2 regions of the Pseudoalteromonas sp. K222D genome follow, and region 2 is predicted to be linked to the other one. Evidence: predicted binding sites of a transcription regulator. Region 2 holds the regulator's gene; the other holds the start of a gene.

Region 1 (4,119 bases), on a different contig from region 2:
AGTAAAGTCTGGGCGATTTAAGTTAAAAGTAATATAGTCGTTTTGCATAAATGGGCTTTTAACTGCGCGCTCAACGGTTGCGCCATTTGGAATACGCCCCACTGTTGGCGTGTTTATAACGACTTTACTGCCATCAAGCCCTTCTGCGCCTAAACCACCTACAATTAAACTACCTTGGCCAATAGCGTATACGTTGCCGTCGACCCCTTTTAAAAAGGTTTGTAGTAAAGTACCACCGCGTAAACTACCTGCACTACCAATAGATGATACGGTAATATCTATAGTTTGCCCGGGCTTTCTAAAAGGCGGTAGCTCTGCATGCACTGCAACCGCAGCCACGTTTTTAATTTTTGGTTTTAAGCTTGCTGGTAACGTAATGCCAAAGCTGTTTAACATGCCTTTAAAGCTTTGCTCGGTAAATCGGCTTTGCTCGCCCGTACCAGGTAAGCCAACAACTAGGCCATAGCCTACTAATTGGTTTGAGCGTACGCCCTCAACCATAGACACATCTTTAATGCGCTCGGCCATGGCAGGACGTTGCCAGCCAAGTAACACCATTAAACAAAAAACTTTAAATACATTCATAATGAATGTCCTCTAAAAAGGAAAAAGTGAGCTACTAAAAAAGCGTGTTAGCCAACCGGCACTTTGCGCTTCTTGAGTTTGCCCTTTGCCCGAATATTGAATTCGTGCATTAGCAATTCTATTTGACTGTACGGTATTGTCTGCAGTTACATCTTCTGGCCTTACTAATCCCTCTAAACGAATAAATTCTTCGCCTGAGTTTAACGTTAGCCATTTTTCGCCGCGAATAACTAAATTACCATTAGGTAAAACACGCATTACGTTTACCGATATATCGCCGGCTAAACTATTTGACTGATTTGATTTTGAGTCGCCTTTAAATGACGTGTCGCTGCCAATACCAAATTGAATGCTGTCGCCGCCAATATTTACCGGCAATCCGCCTAAACCAATAACGGGGTCGAGTTTTGCGTCTGACTGCTTATCAGTTTCTGTTTTTGCCGCTTTAGAGGCTTGCGTAGATTCTTGCAATTTAACTGTAATTATATCGCCAGTACGCAGTGCTTTTTTATCGGCGTATAAGTCGTTCGATAAATACGTATTAAACAGTGAGCCATTAGCAACTGCCGGTTCAACATTGGGTTCTGGGTACATGGGCGCATAGTAAGGGTCGTCTTGTACTACATCACTATTTTGTGTAGACACACAGCCACTTAACAATAAAGTACCCGCTGCAAATAATATAATATTGCGCATAATAACCTCTAAAATATTATAATTGCTGATTGATGTAGCTCATCATTTCATCAACTGCCGAAATTACTTTTGAGTTCATTTCGTAAACACGCTGGGTTTCTATTAGGTTTACCAACTCTTCGGTTACGTTTACGTTTGACGTTTCTAGTGAACCTTGAATAATAGTGCCTAGCCCATCAACTCCAGGGTTACCCTGCACCGGCGCGCCACTTACCGCAGTTTCGGTGTAAAGGTTTTGCCCTATAGGCTCAAGGCCCGACGGATTAATAAAGTCACTAATGGTAATTTGCCCAATAACCACGTTATCGGCCTGCCCTGCAACACGTACAGACACTTCACCGTCTTGCGATACAGTTATTGATTGCGCGTCGTCGGGTACGTTCATTTCAGGCTGAACTACATAACCGGCACCCGAGGTTACAACTCGCCCGTCGCCATCGGTAGTAAATTGCCCGTTGCGCGAATAAGCAATATTGCCATCTGGCTGTAGTACTTCAAAAAAGCCTGAACCAGAAATCATCCAATCTAGTGAGTTTTCAGTAGTTAGCATATTACCTTGCGAAAAGTTTTTTTGGTTAGCTACCACTTTGGCACCAGCACCTAGCATTAAACCTGATGGCATTTCGGTATCTTGTGATGAGCGACCGCCTGGTTGATTAATGTTTTGGTAAAGTAAATCTTCAAAAACGGCGCGGCTTTTTTTATAACCAACCGTACTGGCGTTGGCTAAGTTATTTGAAATAACCGAAATGTCGGTTTGTTGGGCGTCAAGCCCTGTTTTACTGATCCACAATGCTGGATTCATAATCGTGTCCTCATTTTAAAGTTAAACTATGCGCAACAGCTGATCTTGCGATTGATCTATTTCTTCTGCTGTTTTCATTAGCTTTACTTGTAATTCAAATTGGCGTTGATGGCTGATCATATCGACCATTTCGTGTACCGGATTAACGTTCGACATTTCTAATGCGCCGCTTATCACTTGTACGTTAGCTGAGGTTTCAACCGTTTGATTTGGTTTTGGTCTAAATAAACCATCGTTACCTTTTTCAAGTGTTGAGTTATTTGCCTCAACCACTTTTAAACGATCAACCTCTTCTAAAAAGTTAGCCGGCGCGCCTTGTGGGCGTACTTGTATGGCACCGTCTTTACTAAATTCTATTTTTTCAATCGGGACTGGCAAAATAATAGGGCCGCCTTCGCCAATTACTTGACGACCACCGCTGGTAACTAACATGCCTTCGGCGGTAATATTAAGCGTACCTACTTTTGTATAAGCTTCGTTGCCGGAGGCGTCTTGTACACTCAGCCAGGCGTTATCGCTCATGGCAATGTCGAGCTCGCGACCGGTTTGCTGTATGCCGCCCGATGTCATGTTTGAACCTGGGCGCTCTTCCATAGAAAACACCCGCGATGGCAAACCTTCACCAAACGCTTGCATAGATCGAGCTTGGGCAAAGTCGGCTTTAAAACCTGTAGTGTTTGCGTTCGCCAAATTATTGGCTTTAAGGGCAAGCCCCATTAAGCTTTGCTTAGCGCCAGACGCGGCAATGTAGACCATTTTATCCATAACATCGACTCACTTAAAAATCTCTGTAAGAACAAATGCAATATATGCGCCAGATTAAATTTAATACTAAAACTGTTATTTTGAAGGGGCGTAAATACGCATGAAAAAACAATAAAAAGAAGGGGGAATTTGTTTGTTTTTTCTAAAGCGACAGCGTCTCTTAACCTCTTTGTAAATATGCTTTTTTGCACTTAGTGCCACGGTGGCAAGCCCGTTGCCTACACCTAAACCAAACATTGTGCTTAGCTAATTTTTAGCTAAATCTGACAACAGCCCTTTCGTACAAAGAGAAGTAAATGAGGGTAAATGAGAAAAGAACAGTAAATTTGTTTGTACTTTATCTAAAGCGACAGCGTCTCTTAACCTCTTTGTAAATATGCTTTTTTGCACTTAGTGTCACGATGGCAAGCCAATCGCCTAAAATAAAAAAGGCTGCAATTAAGCAGCCTTGAATATTCAAATTAATAAATTGTGCTTTATCTAATTTGCAGAATACTTTGCTGAATTGTTGAGTTAACTTCCAGCGCTCGCGAGTTTGCTTGGAAATTACGCTGTGCGCTAATCAAATCAACTAGTTCGTTAGTTAAGTTTACGTTTGACTGCTCAAGCGCTGATGAGTTGATATTACCTAATGTGCCAGAGCCTGGTTCACCAGCAATAGGCTCGCCTGACGCTATACTCGCTTTCCAACCTGTGCTGCCCACTTGTTGTAAACCTTGTGAGTTTGAAAAACGTACCATAGCCACTTGGCCTAAAAATGTAGAGTCGCCATTACTGTACGAAGCCACAACTTTACCATCGGCACCAATATCAATACCCGCTAAACGGCCAACCGTTGCACCATCTTGCTCAAGTGCTTTTACTTCAAAGCGACTTGCGTATTGAGTAGGTATTTTATTAGCTGTACCAGTTTCATCACGCCAGTTAATTTCAACAGGCGCTGGGAAGGTAGCGCCATTGGTTAATAAATCAGAAAGCCCCGCTGTACCACCGCCACCAGCTGCAATAGACAATGGATTAAAAGTATTACTTACGTTTGGCGTGCCATCTGTACTTTGCGGTAAGCCACTTGAGTCAAACTTAAAAGTAGTCATAGGAGTGTACGGAGCTACTGTTTGTTCAACCCCATTGGCACCAAAGGATTTACCATCAAGTGTTGAATGTACGCTCCATTGATTTTCATTACCAAGTACTGCAGGGTCGCTTTTTACAAAAAACAGCTGCAATACATGTGGCTCACCGAGTGAGTCATACACGGTTGTAGAGGT
Region 2 (4,119 bases):
CAAACGACGCGTTTCTGAATAACGGCGGATTAATGTTTGATCGTCACTATCTAAATAAAATAACGTTGGTTTAGCAAAGTCGGGCAAGTACTCAAGAATATCGTTAAATTGCTGCTGATCTTTAGGCAGGTTACGCACATCTATACTAACGGCTATTTTATCGTAGTTATCAGAGACACTGCGCACTAATGAAGGCAGTAAATTTACCGGAATATTATCTACACAATAGTAACCTAAATCTTCTACAACACGTAAAGCAACCGATTTACCAGAACCCGATCGGCCACTTATAATAATTAATTCCATTTACCACCCCTTTATTAGTAACTAGGATTGATCCAAAATAACTTGGTATAATGCTTCATCAGACTTTGCCGCACGCAATTGCTTACAAAACTCTTTATCGTTTAGTTTATCAGCTATTGTGGCTAGTGTTTTCAAGTGCTGCTGGTTATCGCCATCGGGCACTATAAGTGCAACAAAAATATCAACTGGACGATTATCAATTGCATCAAAATTAATAGCGGTTTCGCTTATTAAAATTAAGGCAAGAGGTTCCTGCGCCCCGCTCATACGGCCATGTGGAATTGCTATTCCTCGGCCAATACCGGTACTGCCTAGCTTTTCTCTTGCCAATAAAGCAGTGAGAATATCTTGCTGGGGTAAATACGGCATTTTTTTATGCGCGAGTTCACTGATGAATTCTAAAATTCTTTTTTTACTATTAAAAAGGACCACAGCTTTGCTGCAGTCCTGGCATATAAGTGAGCTTAATTTCATAGTGTTAGTGTCGAGCAAACTTCTCTTTGTGTTTAATTACTTGACGATCGAGTTTGTCAATCAACGAGTCAATGGCAGCGTACATATCTTGGTGTTCGGTCGATGCAAATAGCTCAGCGCCACTTACAAAAATTGTTGCTTCAGCTTTTTGACTTAATTTTTCTACATCGAGAATAACATGCACATTAGTTATGTGATCTGAGTGTCTTTGCAGCTTTGCAAATTTATTATTTACATAGTCTCTTAATGAGTCTGTAATGTCTACATGACGACCAGTTAAGTTTAGTTGCATCAGCATTTTCCTCTTTGTTGTACGTCTTAAATCAAGCTTTTACGTTGATTCGACGGGGGAATAGCCAGAGATTCGCGATATTTTGCAATTGTCCGTCTAGCTACTTTAATTCCTTGCTCAGCCAATATATCTGCAATCTTGCTATCACTCAATGGTTTGGCTAAGTTTTCTGCAGCTATCAACTTTTTAATCAAGGCACGTATAGCAGTTGATGAACATTCGCCACCATTTTCGGTGCTTACATGGCTTGAAAAAAAGTACTTAAGCTCAAAAATGCCACGTGGAGTGTGCATGAATTTTTGTGTAGTGACCCGTGAAATAGTCGACTCGTGCATTTCAACTATTTCGGCAACATCGTTTAAAACCATAGGTTTCATGGCTTCTGGGCCATGTTCAAAAAACGCTTGTTGTTGCTTAACAATACAATTAGTTACTTTTAGGAGTGTTTCGTTTCTACTTTCTAGGCTTTTAATAAACCATTTAGCTTCTTGTAAGTGCGAGCGAATAAATTGGCTGTCACCACTGGACTTTACCGTACGAGACATAGCAGCATATTGGCTGTTAACACGTATTTTTGGCATGCTATCTGGGTTTAGCTCTACCACCCAGCGGCCTTTTATTTTTTTAACAGATACGTCAGGTATAACGTATTCAGATTCTTCTCTGACAATAGTATCCGCAGGCTTAGGATTAAGCGTATGAATAAGTGTCATTATTTCTTTAAGCTCTTCTTCTTTGAGCTTAGTTTTTTTCATTAACGTACGATAGTCGCGAGCAGCGAGTAAATCGATATGATCAGTTAACACCATTTTTGTTTCGTTAATATAAGGGGTGTCTTTATCAAATTGGTTTAATTGAATACATAAGCATTCTTGTAAGCTGCGAGCTGCAATACCAACAGGATCAAATAATTGAATGCGCTTTAGCACTGCTTCTATTTCATCTAGTTCTACTTCGTGTTCGTCATCACTTTCTTGATTAAAGCTTGCTAAAAGGTCTTCGCAACTGATAGTTAAAATACCAGAGTCATCTACGGCTTCAACAATAGCTATGGCAATAGCTTCGTCTATAGGACTAAAAGGAGTGAGCTGTAATTGCCACATTAAGTACTCATGCAGAGTTTCGGCTGATGCACCTTGATAAATAGATTCATCTTCAGGCATTGGCCCCGATGAAGAGGCAGGCGCTGCGCTCATATATTCATCCCATGATACATCCATGGCCATATCGTCGCTTATGGTGTCTTTGTTTAGTGCTTCACCGCTATCTTGCTCATACTCGCTCGGGGTGTCATCGGCAGAGGCACTAACAGTAATATCATCTGCTTTTTGCTCGTTTTTACCAGCTGATTCTTCCGTGTAATCTTGCTCATCAACTTCTAGTAGCGGGTTGCTATCAAGTGCTTCTTGTATTTCTTGCTGGAGATCCAAGGTACTAAGCTGCAATAAGCGAATAGCCTGTTGCAGTTGCGGAGTCATTGTAAGTTGCTGGCCCATGCGCAGCTGTAATGATTGCCTCATTTATCTCTAACAATCCTTATAAATTGATATGATTAATCTTAGCAGATGCTTATAGTAATAACATAAATATTACAGTTTGAACTGCTCGCCTAAATAAACATCACGTACTGTTTTATCGTTTAATACAAATTCAGGAGTACCAGATGCAATTAGCTCACCATGAGAAACAATGTAGGCTTTTTCGCAAACATCAAGGGTTTCCCTTACATTGTGGTCGGTAATTAGCACGCCAATACCACGGTTTTTAAGGTGTTCTATAATTTTTTTAATATCGAGTACTGAAATAGGATCCACGCCAGCAAAGGGCTCATCAAGTAATATAAATTTAGGATCTGCAGCTAAAGCACGTGCTATTTCTACGCGGCGGCGTTCACCACCAGATAACGCCATGCCTAAGCTGTCGCGAATATGTTGCAGGCTAAATTCGTCCAGCAAGCTATTTAGGGTTTCTTCTCTGGCTTGTTTGTTTAGTTGCTTACGCGTTTCTAAAATAGCCATTAAATTTTGATACACAGTGAGCTTTCTAAAAATAGACGATTCTTGTGGTAAATAACCAATACCTAAACGAGCACGGCTGTGCATAGGAAGTAGGGTAATATCGTTATCATCAATTAATATTTTGCCTTTGTCACTAGGAACTAAGCCTACAATCATGTAAAAGGTTGTGGTTTTACCAGCACCATTTGGACCAAGTAAACCAACAATGCTCCCTGCTTTTACTTCAAGGCCTACATTTTTAACAACTTCACGGCCTTTATAGCTTTTTGCTAATAGCTCTGCTTTTAATGTACTCATGGCTGACCTTTATTGAGTTTTTGTTCTTTTTTTACGTCTATAGGCACTAAAATAGTGTGCACCCGATCAGTTGAGTTTTCATCTTTTTCAGCACTTATAAGCTGTTGCTCTATATCGTAGGTGATACTTTTAGCCGTAATTTTTTGCCCAGCTTGAGAAATGTTTGCATCTCCTACTAGGGTTAAAAAACGTTTCGCTACATCGTAACGTACTTCGTTAGCGCTGGCGCTCATGACAGTGCCATCTGCTTGCTTTTCTTCAAAATATGCAGGGCTGCCTGTGGCAATTAATAGTTGTTTATTATCGCCAAGTTCGTCGCGCTTATGTACTTCTAAACGATCGGCGGTGATACGACGATTACCGTGGATAATCTCTACGTTTTTTTCAAAAATACCAACATTTTCTTTTAGTTGACCTTCTTGTCGGTCAGCACTAATAGAAATTTGATTAGCTAGTGGGGAAGTACTTTGCTCTGCCGCATTACTATTAAATGCAAGTATAAGCGATGGAATAATAAGTATTTTTGCAAGGTTATTGGTCATAATATAGTGTTCGCGTATGGTTAATTAGTTTTATCACCTCGGTTGTTAAATTGGCTTCAAGGCCTTTACCGGTGATCTTTAAATTCGGTCCAGTTATAATAACGGGTTGTTCGCTGTGCATAGTGAGTAGCTTTATATCTACTTGAATATTGTCGGCGGTGATTTTGTCTATCATTGCACCATCAATTAA

Evidence for each region. The regulator sigma-54, encoded in region 2, starts transcription at its own class of promoters, with help from an activator protein. The targets are predictions, from matches to a motif close to GTTGGCACGNNNNTNGNNT.
Region 1: J5X91_RS10645 (flagellar basal body rod protein FlgF) is a predicted target of sigma-54. The motif match lies at 2,887-2,905, and genes of this name have one in related genera.

What each region holds. Positions count from the first base shown of each region.
Region 1 is NZ_JAGGDL010000018.1:62,010-66,128, forward strand. It holds gene J5X91_RS10630 (flagellar basal body P-ring protein FlgI) at 1-585, opposite strand, end outside; gene flgH (flagellar basal body L-ring protein FlgH) at 598-1,281, opposite strand; gene flgG (flagellar basal-body rod protein FlgG) at 1,298-2,086, opposite strand; gene J5X91_RS10645 (flagellar basal body rod protein FlgF) at 2,108-2,851, opposite strand; gene flgE (flagellar hook protein FlgE) at 3,328-4,119, opposite strand, start outside.
Region 2 is NZ_JAGGDL010000004.1:83,382-87,500, reverse strand. It holds gene rapZ (RNase adapter RapZ) at 1-306, opposite strand, end outside; gene ptsN (PTS IIA-like nitrogen regulatory protein PtsN) at 328-780, opposite strand; gene hpf (ribosome hibernation promoting factor) at 785-1,072, opposite strand; gene J5X91_RS03880 (RNA polymerase factor sigma-54) at 1,099-2,592, opposite strand; gene lptB (LPS export ABC transporter ATP-binding protein) at 2,662-3,387, opposite strand; gene lptA (lipopolysaccharide transport periplasmic protein LptA) at 3,384-3,929, opposite strand; gene lptC (LPS export ABC transporter periplasmic protein LptC) at 3,919-4,119, opposite strand, start outside.